Regions from separate parts of the Desulfotomaculum defluvii genome, predicted to be linked through region 1. Evidence: riboswitches for the same ligand, from Rfam matches in the RefSeq annotation. Region 1 holds a riboswitch; each other region holds the start of a gene.

The links. Region 1 has a riboswitch for thiamine pyrophosphate ahead of ACYQ03_RS00560 (AIR synthase family protein). Riboswitches for the same ligand answer to the same signal wherever they lie in the genome.
Region 2: it holds a riboswitch for thiamine pyrophosphate, as region 1 does, so the genes downstream of both, ACYQ03_RS03260 (thiamine-binding protein) here and ACYQ03_RS00560 (AIR synthase family protein) in region 1, are expected to answer to the same signal.
Region 3: it holds a riboswitch for thiamine pyrophosphate, as region 1 does, so the genes downstream of both, thiM (hydroxyethylthiazole kinase) here and ACYQ03_RS00560 (AIR synthase family protein) in region 1, are expected to answer to the same signal.

What each region holds. Positions count from the first base shown of each region.
Region 1 covers NZ_BAAHYV010000001.1:117,642-123,556, forward strand. Annotated here, with positions in the region: gene ACYQ03_RS00550 (amino acid permease) at 1-1,291, opposite strand, end outside; gene ACYQ03_RS00555 (MtnX-like HAD-IB family phosphatase) at 1,465-2,097, opposite strand; gene ACYQ03_RS00560 (AIR synthase family protein) at 2,104-3,129, opposite strand; TPP riboswitch at 3,196-3,292, opposite strand; TPP riboswitch at 3,446-3,544, shown strand; gene thiC (phosphomethylpyrimidine synthase ThiC) at 3,630-4,931, shown strand; gene ACYQ03_RS00570 (potassium channel family protein) at 5,111-5,915, shown strand, end outside.
Region 2 covers NZ_BAAHYV010000006.1:107,675-113,589, forward strand. Annotated here, with positions in the region: gene ACYQ03_RS03240 (GbsR/MarR family transcriptional regulator) at 1-419, opposite strand, end outside; gene proV (glycine betaine/L-proline ABC transporter ATP-binding protein ProV) at 662-1,903, shown strand; gene ACYQ03_RS03250 (ABC transporter permease) at 1,884-2,720, shown strand; gene ACYQ03_RS03255 (glycine betaine ABC transporter substrate-binding protein) at 2,733-3,617, shown strand; TPP riboswitch at 3,857-3,963, shown strand; gene ACYQ03_RS03260 (thiamine-binding protein) at 4,100-4,387, shown strand; gene ACYQ03_RS03265 (ABC transporter permease) at 4,362-5,141, shown strand; gene ACYQ03_RS03270 (ABC transporter substrate-binding protein) at 5,334-5,915, shown strand, end outside.
Region 3 covers NZ_BAAHYV010000008.1:369,608-375,522, forward strand. Annotated here, with positions in the region: gene ACYQ03_RS17190 (VanW family protein) at 1-775, shown strand, start outside; gene ACYQ03_RS17195 (transporter substrate-binding domain-containing protein) at 1,215-2,057, shown strand; gene ACYQ03_RS17200 (amino acid ABC transporter permease) at 2,126-2,893, shown strand; gene ACYQ03_RS17205 (amino acid ABC transporter ATP-binding protein) at 2,910-3,650, shown strand; TPP riboswitch at 3,714-3,823, shown strand; gene thiM (hydroxyethylthiazole kinase) at 3,810-4,718, shown strand; gene thiD (bifunctional hydroxymethylpyrimidine kinase/phosphomethylpyrimidine kinase) at 4,732-5,535, shown strand; gene thiE (thiamine phosphate synthase) at 5,558-5,915, shown strand, end outside.

The DNA.
Region 1 (5,915 bases):
AGGTATATAAAGCTATTATGATAATTCCTGCCAGCAAGCCCGATGTTTGACCTGAAATAAATGGCATGCTTATAATAGCAATAAGCAAACTTAGCAAGCCAATCCAAGAAGTATATGGATATCCTGGCATTTGGCACTTCCCTTCTGGAGGGCATCCGTATAGCTTACGGAAACGTAAATGGCTGGCCATAATTACAGCATAGGTAAATAAGAGTGCTAAGCCACCAGAACTTATCAAAAATAAATAGACTCTGGGCAGCAGCAGACCAAGGCCTAACCCTAATAGCATAGCAAGGCCAGAGAACAATATTCCACGATAGGGAACATTGCTCTTGTCTTTTAGCCACTTAGGAGCCTGATTTTCATTGGCAAGGGAGCGTATCATTCGCCCGAGCCCAAACATAGCTGCCAGCATCGTGGAAATTATTGCTGTTATAAGCACTACATTTATAACATTACCTGCCCAGCTAAATCCTTGTCTATTAAGTGCAGCTACCATTGGACTGACATCTTCACTAAGGTGAGCCGTAGAAATCAATGGAAGAAGTACTAAAACAGAAAGTATATAAAACCCCACAAGACTTAAAACCGTATATTTGATTGCCTTTGGAACAGTTTCCTTGGGATTAGTCGTCTCTGAAGCAGCTAATCCAATTATTTCAAAACCGGCATAGGAAAAAATCACTATCAGCATGCTGCCGGCAATGCCCTGTAAACCTGTTGGAAATAGAGGTTCCCTGGCCAATTCTCCAGCACCAATTGCTGGGCTTCCTGGCATAAGCCCTACAATCAATAATAAGGCTAGAATTATGAAGGAGGCTATGGCTAATAGCTTCACTGCAGCAAGACTACTCTCCAGCTTGCTTAGCTTATCAGCTCCTAAAAGATTTAACAGTGTAACACCGATTATAATTAGGCTCCCCAGAAAAGCTATAGATATATTGGGTAGCCACTCACGAACCAGGATTGATACAGCAGTGGCCTCACTGGACATAGCTAGAATAATTCCGGTCCAGTACACCCATCCAACAACAAAGCCAGTCCCTGGGCCAAAGACTTGTGTTGCAAAGGTCCGAAAGGAGCCAGCATCAGGATTGGCTACTGTCATCTCAGATAAAGCAAAGAGTATGAGGTAAACAAGCAGCCCACCAAGTATGTAGGAAATTAATATGGCAGGTCCAGCTGCCGAGATGGCTACCGATGAACCAAGGAAAAATGAACCTCCTATAACGGTTCCTAATGCCATCATTGTAAGCTGCCCTGCAGATAACCCTTTGTGTCCTTGCTCCATCTTTTCCCCCGTGTTCCCCATATTTCTAGGTTTGTTTATTTCGCATTATTATATTTTTCATTTGCCTCAGTTTTATACCAAAAACAAAATACCCCGCAGTTTAATCCTGCGGGGGACTTGTTGATAGATTATTTTTAATAGGTTGCTCACCTTTTAGTTAGGGTAAAACTGATCTAGTTTAGCTTTTTTAATACGTCCTTAAACCCTGTGATTGGGACGACTGGAATACCCTTGGCCAGGCAGTGGTCAAGCAACCGTCCCTTGGCAAACACAAGATTACTGTGGCCAGCAGGGCAGATATCTGAGACCCCATCACCCACATAAATCACCTGACTACCTGGTTCCGTCAAACGCTTCATAAGGGAACTCTTACAGGTACCACATAGGCCACAGTCCTGGTTATGGTAGGTACAGGTAATACCAAACCCCTTCTCATATACTAGCTTATTAGCAAAATAGGGTACTTTAAGGTGATATTTTGTTAGAATGTGTTCAATACAAAGGTCGTAGCCATCACTAAGGATATATATAGGATGGCCTTCTTTCCTGCAATAACTGACGAAGGCCTCGAAGCTCTCATCAATCTCTATCGTATCCAACAGTCTCTGCAGATCAGCTAAAGAAGCCTGGAAAAGTTGAAAGGTTCTATTGGCACATTCTTGGGTTGAAATTTCCCTCTTCTCCCACAATTCATTAATCTCTTGCCAACCATCAGTTGCAAAGTTTTCTACCATTACATCACAGGTATCCCTTTTGGTAATTGTTCCATCAAAATCAACAAAAAACACTCTCTTCAGTGGTTTCACCCTCTCCTAACCTTGAGACAATGCCCCAAAGAATACTTCCCAAAAGTGATCCACCGGAGGCGGCAACAAGTCTTGTTCACTCCCATCCACTTCTAACCAGCGGCGACCCTCCCCTTGGGGTACCACTTTCCCAATCACGGCAGCGGGTATGCCGGCCATTTCATAAGATTTTAAGACATCCCCAACCTTATCTGGGTCAACTGTTAACACTAGGGTGCCCTCACTGATTACTTCGTAAGGATTCAGTTGAAAGTGGCTGCAGATTGCTTTTACATCAGGGGGCACCATAACTTGGGATCTTTCAATACGTAAGCCCACGCCAGAGGCTTCAGCTACTTCCCAGAGACCCCGAGCCAATCCACCCTCTGTAGCATCGTGCATAGCATGTACCCCACCGCAGGCTGCTGCCAGAAGAGCGTCCTCTACCACTGTCATTTCCTTAATTCTCTGGGAAGCCTGCCCCACTAGCTCTTCTGTAATGCCCGCGGACCGTAAACTATCTCCCAACTCACTCCCCAGGAGGGCCGCTGCCTCTATGGCTGCTCCTTTGGTAATCAGGACTGCATCACCCACCCTGGCACCTGCCGGGGTTATATATTCTCGGCCCATGCCCCACACGGTGATACCTCCTATCGTTGGCACATTAACCGCACCATAGAAACCAGTATGCCCACCGACTATGGAAATCCCCAGATTTCTAGCAGTCTCACTGATGCTTCGCACCAAGCGAGCTATGTATTCTTCATTGGTATCGGGCGGAATAAGAAGGGAATAGGTCATAAACTGGGGCTTAATGCCCATCACTGCCACATCACTGGCCCCAATATGCACAGTAATCCAACCAAAATCCTCCGGTGATGTGGTGGGTCCGGGGAAAATGGGATCCTCGGCAATAGCCATAAACTGGTCCCCTATCTTTAGGATGGCCGCGTCCACGCCCATACTTGGCCCAACGACCACTTCTGGGGTCATTGCACCTGTTTCCGGCAGGATTGCTTTTTGGAAAAATTCATCATTTACCTTACCAATCATTTTTTTCACCCCTTATGATGTTTACAAAAAGTCAAAAAAATAAACACCCCTGCCCGGGGTGCCACAAATAGCGTAGTTGCATTTCCCTTCGCTGGTATTACCCAGAGCAGGTTCAATGGGTTGGTAATTACCTCTCAGCCTTCCGGCACCCCAAATGACTTCTCAATTTATTTTATTGACTTAACTAATCTAATTATATCACTGACTTTAGACAAGATAAAGCCAGAGATATATAGTAAAAAGGTTCTTTTAATGTTTTTATTTGTAAATTAATCTTTACAGATATACTTAAGTAAACTACAATTTTATTAAAATAATATTTGGCTAGGGGTGCCTAACGGCTGAGAGGAATATATTTCCAACCCTTGAACCTGATGTGGTTAGTACCACCGTAGGGAAGCTTTGTGATGCTCAATTGATAAGCTTACCTTTTCGGTAAGCTTTTTTATTGTGGTCTCAAAGCTTCTTCCTTTCACAATTTTAATGAAAGAAGGGAAAATATGAATTATACTACCCAAATGGATGCTGCTAAAAAAGGTTTGATTACAAATCAAATGCGTACAGTAGCTCAAAAGGAAAATATGGATCCAGAATGTTTACGTAGATTGGTGGTAGAGGGGAAAGTTGCTATTCCAGCAAATAAGAATCACACTAATCTTGATTGCGATGGTGTTGGACAGGGACTACGCACTAAGATTAATGTCAATCTAGGTGTTTCCAAAGACAGTTATGATATTGAGTTGGAATTGGAGAAAGCAAAAAAGGCAATAGAGCTAAAAACTAATGCTATTATGGATTTAAGCTGCTATGGTAAGACACAAGAATTCCGGCGTAAGCTTATTGAAGCATCACCAGTTATGATTGGTACCGTACCCATGTATGACGCAGTGGGCATGTTGAATAAAGATTTAAAAGATATCACCGTAGATGAATTCTTTTCAGTTGTCCAAAGGCATGCTGAAGATGGTGTGGATTTTATGACTATTCATTGTGGTATGAACAAAGCTACTGCAGAACGAGTGAAAAGAAACAAGAGACTGACAAACATTGTTTCCCGGGGCGGTTCACTACTTTTTGCCTGGATGGAACTTAATAATCAGGAAAATCCTTTTTATGAATACTATGATAGACTACTAGATATCTGTGAAAAGTACGATGTCACAATAAGTTTAGGCGATGCTTGTCGTCCTGGTTCCCTTAATGACTCCACTGATCCGGCGCAAATTGAAGAACTGATAACCCTGGGCGAGCTAACCAAGCGGGCCTGGGCAAGAAATGTCCAAGTGATGATAGAAGGTCCGGGGCATATGGCACTAAATGAGATCGCTGCCAATATGTTGTTGGAGAAAAAGTTATGCCACGGAGCACCCTTTTATGTACTTGGACCAATCGTAACGGATATTGCTCCTGGTTATGACCATATCACCAGTGCCATTGGTGGTGCAGTGGCCGCTGCAAATGGTGCTGATTTCCTCTGTTATGTAACCCCAGCCGAACATCTTCGTTTACCGAATCTGGATGATATGAAGGAAGGTATTATAGCAGCCCGGATTGCAGCCCATGCTGCTGATATTGCCAAAGGAATCCCCGGCGTACGCCAGTGGGATAATCAAATGAGTGCGGCCCGTGCTGATGTTGATTTTACCCGTATGATTTCTTTAGCCATTGACCCTGAAAAAGCAAGAAAGTACAGGGAAGAGTCCAAACCAGAGTGTGAAGATACTTGTACTATGTGCGGAAAGATGTGTCCCATGAAAAACATGAAGAAAATCTTAAATGGAGAAGACCTAAGCCTTATTTAACAGTAAAAACATATTAAACTATAAACTCCCCCTGTAAGAAAGAGATAATTCACCTTTGAATTATCTCTTTCTTACTCACAGACCTCATTGGCGACACGCCCTACTACTCATAAAATATTTATACAATCTTTACCACTTGCCTATATTTAGCAATGCTATACTACTTATGAGGTGCACCGATGAGTTTAAGAAATTTCTTTTATGTGTTCCTGGCCCTTATTGGGTTAATGATTTTAGCAGTAATGGCCCTGATTCGTATTGAAGGGTTATCCCTGACAGATGCAGTTTGGCTAGCTACTATTAGCATAACTACCGTAGGTTATGGGGACGTCGTCCCTAAAACTGTTTCAGGCCGTCTGGTAACAATGGGACTGATTCTTAGCGGTGTGGGTCTCTACACCTATGTCCTTAGTACCTTAATGGTTATTATCTCTGAGGGCCAATTGTATGATTTATTGGGAGAAAAGCGGAGGAAAAAAATGATCGGTAAATTAAATAACCATATTATAGTCTGCGGCCTAGGACGAGTGGGTTCAGAGGTATTTGATACATTGAAGCGAGAGGGTCAGACCTTTATGGCCATTGAAAAAGATCCTGCCCGAGCAGAGAACTATCGCAACTCCACGATACCCATAATCATAGGCGATGCCAGTCAGGATGCTGTTTTACTACAGGCCGGCATTCTTAGAGCAAGCACCCTCATCACCACCTTGCCAGAAGACGCTGGCAATCTCTTTATCGTCATGACCTCAAAGGATCTCAACCCCAATATCAAAGTAATTACCAGAGCCACGCGGAATGAAGGTATTCCTCGACTAAAAAGGGGAGGTGCAGACAGTATTATTTCTCCCTCTACACTGGGTGGCAAAAGAATGGCTATGGCTGCAATCAAACCAGCCAGTGTTGCCTTTGTACAAACTCTCTTTGAGCAAAAAAATATCAATTACCAAATAGAGGAACTCACCATTAATTCTAGCTCCCCAC
Region 2 (5,915 bases), on a different contig from region 1:
TCTTTATCTTGTAAAAATTTTAATTCCTGCAAGGATTTACGAAGGGATTGAATATTATCGTCAATGCCTTTACGCCACTTGATGGAAAAGTAGTCAATGAAGTTTTGATACCAATCCTGTTCAATTTCATAATGATCCTTACGGGTCCCCTTCATCCAAACCTTATTGACCATATTAAGGTCTAAAAGAGTTCTTACCCCGGTACTCATACTAGTTTTACTCATACCCAAGGCTTCACCCATCTCATCCAATGTCATCGGTTTATCCTGAAAGAGAAGAGTTCCGTATAAATGACCTATGGACATGGTAATGCCATATAAATCTATATTACGAGCCAAAGCATCAATCACTCGATCCTGGGCCCTATTTATGATTTGTTCATAATGGATTGGTGAATTCAACTGAGTTGATTTATCCATGAGGGAGAAAGACCTCCTACAGAATTACTGTTAAACATTTTACTGTTATTATTGCTAAATGTAAAGAATGATTGTGGACAATATGAAAACGAAAAACGGAGCATACAGAACTATAACATTATAAAGTTTAAACTTTACGTAAATTATAGACAGATATAAGACGATACCAATTTTGTGTAAAATTGTTTAAGGTTTTACAATGTATTTAGAGGTTTACTAATTAAGTAAATTGAGGTGGAAATGTGACAAAAATTAAGGTTGAAAACTTGAGTAAGATCTTTGGACCTAAACCTGAGAGGGCTAAAGATCTTTTGAAAAAAGGTTGGAATAAGCAAAAAATCTTAGAGGAAACCGGGTTAACCATAGGGGTAAACCAGGTTAATTTTCATGTTAATACAGGGGAGATTTTTGTCATTATGGGTTTGTCTGGTAGTGGCAAATCAACCTTGGTACGGTTACTTAATCGGCTCATTGAACCAACCAGTGGAACAATTAAAATTGATGGTAAAAATATTGCAACTATGAATATGGAAGAACTTCGTGAAGTAAGAAGAAAAAAGTTAAGTATGGTTTTCCAACGTTTTGCCCTCTTTCCCCATAGAACAGTTGTTGAAAATGTGGAATATGGTTTGGAAGTTCAGGGCGTACCTGCGGAGAAACGTCGACAAGAGGCAGTGCAGGCCTTGGATATGGTGGGTTTGCATGGTTGGGAAAACAACTACCCGGATCAGTTGAGTGGAGGTATGCAGCAAAGAGTTGGTCTAGCCCGGGCCTTGGCCAATAACCCAGATGTTTTGCTGATGGATGAGGCCTTCAGTGCATTGGATCCATTAATTCGTAAGGATATGCAGGATGAACTACTAGAGCTACAATCCAATATGCAAAAAACCATTATCTTTATCACCCATGACTTAGATGAAGCCCTGAAAATCGGGGATAGAATCGCCCTGATGAAGGATGGCAAGATTGTACAAGTGGGTACGCCGGAAGAAATATTGACTAACCCGGCCAATGAATATGTTGAAAAGTTTGTACAGGATGTAGATATGTCCAAGGTACTAACTGCAGAGCACGTGATGAAGAGACCTGAGACCATAACCTTAGATCGGGGTCCCAGGGTTGCCTTGCAATTAATGAGGGATAGCGGAGTATCCAGTCTGTATGTTGTAGATAAGAGAAAGATTCTACTGGGGGTTGTGACAGCGGATGCTGTTTCCAAAGCCACCCAGGACGGCTTAACCCTTGAGGCAGTCATGCAAAGAGAGGTGCCTACGGTTTCTCCAGATACCCGTCTGAATGAGTTATTTGATCTCATTGCCTTTACGCCTGTACCACTGGCAGTGGTAAGTGAGCACCGTCGTTTACTGGGCGTAATTGTTCGTGGAGCAGTACTGGGCGGCCTTGCCGGTAAAGTAAACCAAGAAACTGAAAAAGACATAGTGCCTAAGGAAGGGGTTGGACACATTGGCAAACTTATTTCCTAAAATGCCCCTTGATACTTGGATTGAAGGAATGGTGAGCTTTCTTGACGATCATCTGGGAGGTTTCTTTGACCTAATATCCGCATTAATAACTGGTTGGGTCGATCTCTTTGCATATATTTTTATGATCATTCCTGATTGGGCGTTAATACTCGGTTTAACACTACTAGCCTGGAATTTTAGCAAGAAATCAGTGGCTCTTTTTACTCTGGCAGGATTGTTTTTAGTAAATAACCTTGGCTATTGGGATAATACCATGCTGACCTTGGCTTTGGTATTGACTGCGGCTATGATCTCAATCTTTATTGGTGTTCCCACTGGTATTTTATGTGCTAGAAAGGACACTGTGCGGGATATTGTTATGCCAGCTTTAGATTTTATGCAGACCATGCCAGCTTTTGTCTACCTGATACCAGCCATCTTTTTCTTTGGGTTAGGAAAAGTACCAGGCGTCATTGCTTCGGTGATTTTTGCTATGCCGCCCACTATACGGTTAACCAACCTAGGTATTAGGCAGGTTCCCTGTGAATTGGTGGAGGCAGCGGATGCCTTTGGTTCTACACCTACACAAAAACTGTTAAAGGTACAGCTTCCGTTGGCTAAGCCTACGATAATGGCTGGTATTAACCAATGCATAATGTTGGCCTTATCCATGGTGGTTATTGCTTCAATGATTGGGGCCAAGGGGCTGGGTGCGGATGTCTACAGGGCTGTAACCCAAATTAAGATAGGGGCAGGTTTCGAAGCAGGTTTAGCCATCGTCATTCTGGCTATCATTCTTGACAGAATGACGCAAAATATAGGCAGAAAACAAGTATAAGGGGGAGAAGGTTTGAAAAGAAAAGGATTATTTTTATTAGTGATTGGCTTGGTGATTTCATTACTGGCGGTAGGCTGTGGTGGTGCTACGGAAACTAATCAGTCAGGTAAAGTAGGAGATCAAGTAGACTATAAGATCATCGGCATTGACCCTGGAGCGGGGATCATGAAAGCCACTAGCAAAGCACTACAGGAATATGAATTAAAAGATTGGGAACTAGTAGAGGGCTCAGGTGCGGCAATGACAGCGGCTTTAACCAAGGCCTATGAGAATGAAGAACCCATTATTGTAACAGGGTGGACACCCCACTGGAAATTTGCCAAATATGATCTCAAATATCTAGAAGACCCCAAAAAGATCTTTGGGGATGATGAGTTTATTCATACAATTGCCCGGATGGGCTTAAAAGAAGACCATCCCAGTGCCTATCAGTTTCTGGACAAGTTTAATTGGCAGCCAGAAGATATGGCAGTAGTAATGGTAGATATTATGGAAGGTACTGATGAGGGGCAAGCGGCTGCTAAATGGGTGAAAAATAATGAGGAAAAGGTTAATCAATGGCTGGATGGAATCACTCCGGTACAAGGAGAAAAAATAAACCTGGCCTATGTTGCTTGGGATTCTGAAATTGCTAGCACCAACGTTGTAGCAGTGGTCCTAGAAAAACTGGGTTATGAAGTGGAATTAAGCCAGGTGGAAGCTGGTCCCATGTGGGCTGGTTTGGCTTCTGGAGATGCAGACGCCAGTGTTGCAGCTTGGTTACCCGCAACCCATGCCGATTATTACAAAGAGTTTAAAGACAAACTTGACGACCTCGGACCTAACATGGAAGGAACCAGAATAGGATTGGTGGTTCCAGCTTATATGGATATAAATTCCATTGAGGATCTGAAATAGCCATTAGCCTTAAAAAACCCTAGGCCATGGGCCATGAGCCCTGGGCCTAGGGTTTTTTGTGCTTGATATGCTTAAGGATCTTTTAATAGATGATACACGATCAAGTCCATATTGACCCATAAGTAAAACATGCAAAAAAGCTCATGGCACACGGCTTATGGCCCAGAGCTAGTATCTAACTCGTCATCTATTCAAACCCATTTACAAACTAAGATACACCTGTTATAGTTTAACTACAACTAAATAATCTGGGGAGCTGGGGAGACTGGCTGAGAGGGTACAGAGGTACCGACCCGTAAAACCTGATCTGGGTAATGCCAGCGGAGGGACAGAGAATCTTCTCATGTGCCAAAAAGCTATCCTTCTGGGGTAGCTTTTTTTATTTAATGTGTTGGAAAGTATAAAGACTTTGGACATACCTAGGGTAAACTAAGGGATGCCAAGTTTTTTCTAATAGTCAAATAGTTCAAGGAGGAAAAAAGATGCCCATAGTAAATGTAGGATTTCAAGTAATACCCAAAACCAAAGGTGATGACAGTTATGAAATTGTTGATAAGGCCATAGAGGTGGTTCAGCAAGCTGGGGTAAAGTACGAAGTTGGCCCCATGGAAACTGTCATGGAAGGTGAGATGGATCACCTGATTGAGATTGTAAAAAAAGCTCAGGAAGCTTGTATTACTGCAGGGGCTTCGGAAGTGATGACCTACATAAAGATTCACTATCGTCCTGAAGGAGTAACGATCGATGAAAAGATCGCTAAATACCGATAATAGGGACTTTGCAGCTATTTTTCTGCCTGGATTTACCCTGCTATTTCTCTTGATATTGTGGGAGATTGCCGTAGAAATTAGCCAGGTGGAAGCTTGGATTCTACCAGGGCCAAGTCAAATCGTAGAGGCGCTATGGCAGGCTAGAGAACTTCTGTGGCGGCATAGTACCCAAACCATCTATGAGACTGTTCTGGGCTTGGGCATAGCCGTTGTGGTCGGTATTACTTTGGCAACAGCCATCGACTGGTCCCAGTCCCTAAGAAAGGCTATTTATCCTCTATTAATCATCTCCCAGACTATTCCTATTATTGCTGTAGCACCGTTGTTAATTATCTGGTTTGGTTATGGTTTACTGCCCAAAGTTCTCGTGGTGGCCTTAGTCTGCTTCTTCCCCATTACAATAAACTTAGCCGATGGCTATCGGCTGGTGGACAGAGATATGATTCGACTTCTATCAGCCATGGGAGCGGATACTAGAAAGATTTTTACCATGGTAAAGCTTCCCGCAGCCCTGCCTTTCTTCTTTTCTGGGCTGCGTATTGCAGGCACTTATAGTGTAATGGGGGCAGTAATTGGTGAGTGGTTGGGGGCCAGCAAAGGGTTAGGAATTTTTATGACCCGTTCCTCCCAGTCCTATTTAACTGATCGAGTCTTTGCAGCCATTATTGTTATTACCTGTCTTAGTCTATTGATCTACCTCATCATCGAAGGTGTTGCCCGGCTTGTTATGCCCTGGTATTACAGGAAAACCTAGCAGTCAGCCGTAGCTTATAGAAAAGCCTTGGGGAAGGGCCGTGGGCCATGAGCCATGGGCCTTGAGCATTGAGTTTTTTGGAAAAACTAAACTCACCGAATTAGCAAGTGCTATCGTTATCCCCCGCAGATGCAATAACCCTTACACGCGCCCTGCTTTCATGATTGCCTTATTAAGGAAGGAGAATTTAAAATGGTTCGTAGAAAAGTAATGATTTTTTGTCTGCTGGCCTGCCTGATGCTATTGTTTACTGGCTGTACGCAGGAGAAAAAAGCAGCACCGGAGCAAAGCAAAGAGGAAGGATTAAAGAAAATAACTGTCATGCTGGATTGGTTTCCCAATACCAACCACACAGGTCTCTATGTAGCAAAGGACAAAGGTTATTATGAGGCAGAGGGACTGGAGGTAGAAATTGTTCAGCCCGGCGAGGGTAGTACTACGGATCAACTGGTAGCCACCGGCAAAGCAGATTTCGGTATCAGCTATCAGGAAAGTGTTACCCAGGCTCGGTCAACAGGGATTCCCCTAGTGTCCCTGGCAGCGGTGATCCAACACAACACTTCGGCCTTTGCTTCACTAAAAGAAGCCAATATAACCTCCCCCCAAGATTTTGTAGGTAAGCGTTATGGCGGCTGGGGTTCTCCAGTGGAGGAAGCGGTTCTTAAGGCTGTTATGGAAAAAGCCGGTGTTGAAGCGGATAAAGTACAAAATATTACCTTAGGTGCTACAGACTTCTTTAACTCCATCGGGCGAGATGCAGATTTTGAATGGATA
Region 3 (5,915 bases), on a different contig from region 1:
AGTGGACTCCCTATTGGGTATGTTTTCCACTCAGTTTGATCCTAATAAAGTTAACCGAGCCTATAATGTTAGTGTAGCTGCAGCGGCCATTGATGGTTTGACCGTCAGCCCCCAGGAGGTTATTTCCTTTAATGAAGTTGTGGGTCCCCGTAGTACCGAAGCAGGATATAAAAATGCTCCAGTGATTATTAACAATGAAATGGTGGACGGATTGGGTGGTGGCGTGTGTCAGGTTTCAACTACTCTTTATAACGCCGTATTGTTGGCGAATTTAGAGGTCGTTGAAAGAAGCAATCATACAATACCCATATCCTACATTCCCATTGGCAGAGATGCCACGGTAGTTTTTGACACCATTGATTTTAAATTTAAGAATAATACAGACTACTGGCTATATATCCAATCCTATGTTAAGGGTGGCACCCTAACCATCAAGATCTTTGGTAATTCGGAATTTAAAAGAGATGTAGTAATCCGCAGTTGGGTTGAGGAAACCTATGATCCCAAAACAATAACTGAGGAGGATTATGGTATACGAATGGGGGATAGGGTAGTGCGTCAAAAAGGTGCCCAGGGTTACAGGGCAACCGGGGAGCGCATCGTGATGAAAAACAATAAGGTGATTAAAGTGGAAAAACTACCTACCAGTATATATAAAGCAAGAAACCAAATTATTTCCCAGGGTATGGCACCTCCAGGTACAATCCTCAAAAGCCCAAAACTGCCGGTGCATAATGAAGTTGAAGAAGAGGTTTATGACGACCTTCAAGAATAATGGTTAAAACAATAGTGAAGAGTTGTAAGTATCTTATTAAGCAAAATAAAAATCAAGTAAGGTCTTGATGAAGAGACATACTTACACTATTAATCATTGTATTATTAGAAATAAACCAAGAACTATAAAGCATAATTATATAGTAATACCAGATTTGTTATTATATAAAACCGCATGCAATTTTAGTATGCGGTTTTATTTGTTATATATTATAAAATTATGGAATTATATGGATACTACACATTGATAATACTTACAACTTAGGTGTTGCTTATGGTCATATAGAATTTTTCTTGTAATCACCTATGATTAATGATACAATTATTTAAATATAGGGAATATTTATACAATTTTATTTTTTAACTTTCTATTTTTAGGTTGACCTTGTAGTATCGTAATAGTATATTAAACTTATTATAATAGGGGGAGAGAATGAGTCATGAAGAAAAAAATACTTTTATTATTAGCAATGTCACTATCAATAATTATGTTAGTAACAGGATGTGGATCTGACAGTAATTCAGAAACTCAAAAAGAGCCAGCTGCAAGTGAAACATTTAAGGTGGGACTTGAATGTGGTTATGCACCATTTAACTGGACACAAATGGATGATTCAAATGGTGGGGTTAAAATTGATGGTAGTAAAGAATATGCAGGTGGCTACGATGTAGAAATCGCTAAAAAGATTGCCGAGGGTTTAGGAAAAGAATTAGTTATTGTTAAAACTGAATGGGATGGCCTAGTACCAGCATTAACATCTGGTAAAATTGATGCAATCATTGCAGGTATGTCACCAACAGCAGAACGTAAAAAGACCATTGACTTTTCAGACATCTACTATAAATCAGATTTAGTTATGGTTGTTAAAAAGGGTGGCAATTATGAAAGCGCTAAGTCTATTCAAGATTTCAAAGGAGCAAAGGTTACTGCCCAATTAAATACCTTCCACTATACAGTAATCGATCAAATTGAAGGTGTAAATAAACAACCAGCTATGGATAACTTCCCGGCCATGAGAGTTGCTTTGGAGTCAGGAATTATTGATGGATATGTCTCAGAACGTCCAGAAGGTGTTAGTGCTTCCGCTGCTAATCAAAACTTTGCCATGGTTGAATTTACAGAGGGCTTTACTACATCAGATGATGATACTGCAATTGCAGTTGGTATTGCAAAAGGTAGTCAATTAACTGAACAAATCAATAAAATATTAGCAGGTATCCCAGAAGAAGAACGTACAAACATTATGGATACTGCTATTAAAAATCAACCGGCAGCTGAATAACCAGTATGTGAAACCGGGCGCATTATTATGCACCCGGTTTTATGACGCCTGTCGTAAGGAGGAGAAAAATGAGCTTTGAGTGGATAGTAAAGATTGTTTCTGACTACGGGCCAATGTTCATTCGGGGTGCGGGTATAACACTCTTAATTTCTATAATTGGTACTATTATAGGATCATTTATTGGTTTATTAGTAGGGGTTGTGCGTACTATTCCTCTACCAGAGCGGGGGGCCAAAAGAATTACCCTGCAAATTATTAATGCTTTACTTTCAGCCTATATAGAATTCTTCCGGGGCACACCTATGATTGTACAAGCCATGGTAATTTATTATGGTTCTGCTTTAGCTTTTGGTGTGGATATGAACCGGCTGGCGGCAGCAATTTTTATTGTATCTATTAATACAGGGGCTTATATGTCCGAAATCGTTCGTGGTGGTATTATATCTATTGATAAGGGACAATTTGAAGCAGCCCATGCCATAGGTATGAATCATTTTCAAACGATGATTAATGTTGTAATACCACAGGTAATTCGCAATATTTTACCGGCAACAGGCAATGAATTTATTATTAATATCAAAGATACCTCTGTGCTTAACGTAATTTCTGTATCGGAATTATTTTTCCAAACCAAATCAGTTGCAGGCAACAACTTCAGATATTTTGAATCATTCTTTGTGGCGTGTGTTATTTACTTTATTATGACCTATACAGTAACTAGAATTTTACGTTACTTTGAAAAGAAATTAGATGGGCCAGATGATTACATTCTGTTAGGTAATCAAATGCAATTAGAAAGACCGGAAGACAAGCTGCGTAAAACACAAACTAGTTAGACGGAGGAGGGAGCATATGGAAAAAGTTATTGATATTCAACACTTAAGTAAATCCTTTGGAGCCCACGAAGTCTTAAAAGATATAGATTTTTCAGTTAGCAAAGGAGAGGTTGTCTGTATCATAGGTTCATCTGGCTCTGGTAAATCAACTCTTCTTCGTTGCATTAATTTGTTAGAAAAACCAAGTGGGGGCCAAATTATATATAAAGGGGAAAATATATTAGATGATAAGCATGATATTTATGCTTACCGCACCAATTTAGGTATGGTTTTTCAGCAATTTAACCTATTTAATAATCACAATGTTTTAAACAATTGTGTAGTCGGACAAATAAAAGTACTAAAACGTTCTCGGGCTGAAGCAGAAAAAATAGCTATGAAATATTTAAAAGTTGTTGGCATGGATCAATATATTAACGCAAAACCAAGACAATTATCAGGTGGTCAAAAACAACGGGTGGCTATTGCTCGAGCACTTTCTATGGAACCAGATGTGATGTTGTTTGATGAACCAACATCAGCCCTTGACCCAGAGATGGTAGGAGAAGTCCTCAAAGTTATGAAGGAACTAGCTGAATCTGGTCTTACCATGTTAATCGTAACTCACGAAATGGGATTTGCAAAAGAGGTATCTGACCGTGTAGTATTTATGGATAAAGGAGTTATTGCAGAAGAAGGAAGTCCGGAGCAAATTTTTAATAATCCAGTACAAGAACGCACCAGAGAATTTTTAAAACGAACCTTAACTCAGATTTGATCAAAATACTTTGTTGTTATAGAACTATTGCCAGTGGCTTGATTGATTGGTATACTTTAAAAAATATATAAATCCGGGAGCTTGTGGAAGCACGCTGAGAGTACGACTAAACCGTCGTTGACCGGTTGAACCTGTTGGATAATGCCAGCGTAGGGAGTGATGAGAAAAGTATGGGCACTTTGCTTACGCATTGTGCTCTTTTTTATGTCACTTTCAGGAAGTACTAAAATCGTAGAAGGGAAGGGAATGTATCGTATGAATCTACAAAACATTGCCATTACATTGCAAAAGGTGAGGCAGGTAAACCCTCTGATACACAATATTACTAATGTTGTGGTAACTAATTTTACTGCCAACGGACTATTGGCCTTAGGCGCCTCACCGGTGATGGCCTATGCAGTGGAGGAAGTGGCCGATATGGCTAGCATTGCGGGAGCCCTAGTTCTCAATATTGGGACTTTAAATGAAAAAGAGATCGAAGCGATGCTTCAGGCGGGTAAATCGGCAAATCAGCATAACGTTCCAGTTGTGTTTGATCCGGTTGGGGCAGGAGCCACTGCTTACCGAACTGCAACAGCACGAAGGATTGTAAAAGAAGTCAAGGTATCTGTACTAAGGGGAAACGCTGGGGAAGTGGCCAATGTTATTGGCGAAAACTGGGACGTCAGAGGTGTTGATGCGGGTCAAGCCAAGGGAGATGTAGTTTATCTAGCTCAAAGCGCCGCCAAACAGCTGGATACAGTGGTAGTGGTAACGGGTAAAGAAGATGTAATCACCGACGGTCAAAGGACCTATGTGGTCAACAACGGGGATGCCCTATTAACTAGGGTAACGGGAACTGGCTGTTTACTTTCCTCAGTTATTGGAGCCTTTTGTGCAGTGGAGCAGGAACTGCTTTTGGCATCGACGGCTGCACTGGTGAGCTATGGGGTGGCAGCAGAAATTGCCGCCACTCTTAAAGGACAGGAAGGACCAGGTAGTTTCCAAATTGAATTCCTAAATCAATTGGCCAAAGTATCTAATGAGGAAATTATTAAATATGGTTCTGTAATAACTAATTTGAAGTAAAAGAGGAACGACTATGAACAAAACATTTAAGGCATTGACCATTGCTGGTTCGGACAGTGGTGGTGGTGCCGGTATCCAAGCAGATTTAAAAACATTTCAGGAACTAGGGGTCTATGGTATGTCTGCCCTTACAGCCATTACTGCACAAAACACTCTGGGTGTACAAGGGGTCTATCCTTTGCCAATAGAGGCTGTGCAGCAACAAATCCGGTCCATCGGTGAAGATATGGGGACAGATGTTGTCAAAACCGGTATGCTTTTCAGTAGTGAAATCATTCAAGTGGTGGCTGAACAAATAAAACATTATCAATGGCAAAATGTTGTGGTGGATCCCGTTATGATCGCCAAGGGTGGTGCATCTTTGCTGCAAAGTCAGGCGGTAGTTGCATTAAAAAAATACCTATTGCCATTGGCAACCATCATCACGCCCAATATTCCAGAGGCTGAGGTATTAACAGGAATGACCATAATAACCTTGGAGGATCGGCAGGAAGCTGCCAAACACCTGCAGCATCTGGGTGCTGCCTATGTTGTTATCAAGGGTGGACATGATGAAGGTGAAACTGATGTTATAGATTTGTTATATGATGGTCAGGGATTCACTTACTTTACAGGTAAAAGGGTAAATACCAAGAACACCCATGGTACGGGGTGTACCTTTGCTTCTGCCATCGCTGCACAACTTGCCAAGGGCATGCATATAAAAGATGCAGTCAAAACTTCTAAGGCTTTTATCCAAGCTGCCATAGAAAATCAAATTGAAGTGGGTCACGGAAATGGACCAACTAATCATTGGGCATACAGGAAAAGAAGCTAAGAAAGAAAAGGAGAGGTAGACCATGTCAATAACTTCAGATTCCAAGATGCGGGAGTTATTAAAGGTATATTTCATATTAGGAAGTACAAACTGCACAAAGGACCCCTTAGAAGTAATCCGTCAGGCCATTGAGGGAGGTATTACATTATTTCAGTACAGGGAAAAGGGTACAGGTGCTTTGGCCGGAGAAGAAAAGTATAAATTGGCTAAAGATTTGCAACAAATTTGCCAACAGTACCGCATCCCCTTTATCGTTAACGATGATGTGGATTTAGCCCTCTCCCTTAATGCAGATGGTGTGCATATTGGACAAGAGGATGAATCCGCTGAGATTGTTAGGAGAAAACTAGGCAACAAAATTCTGGGGGTCTCTGTTCATA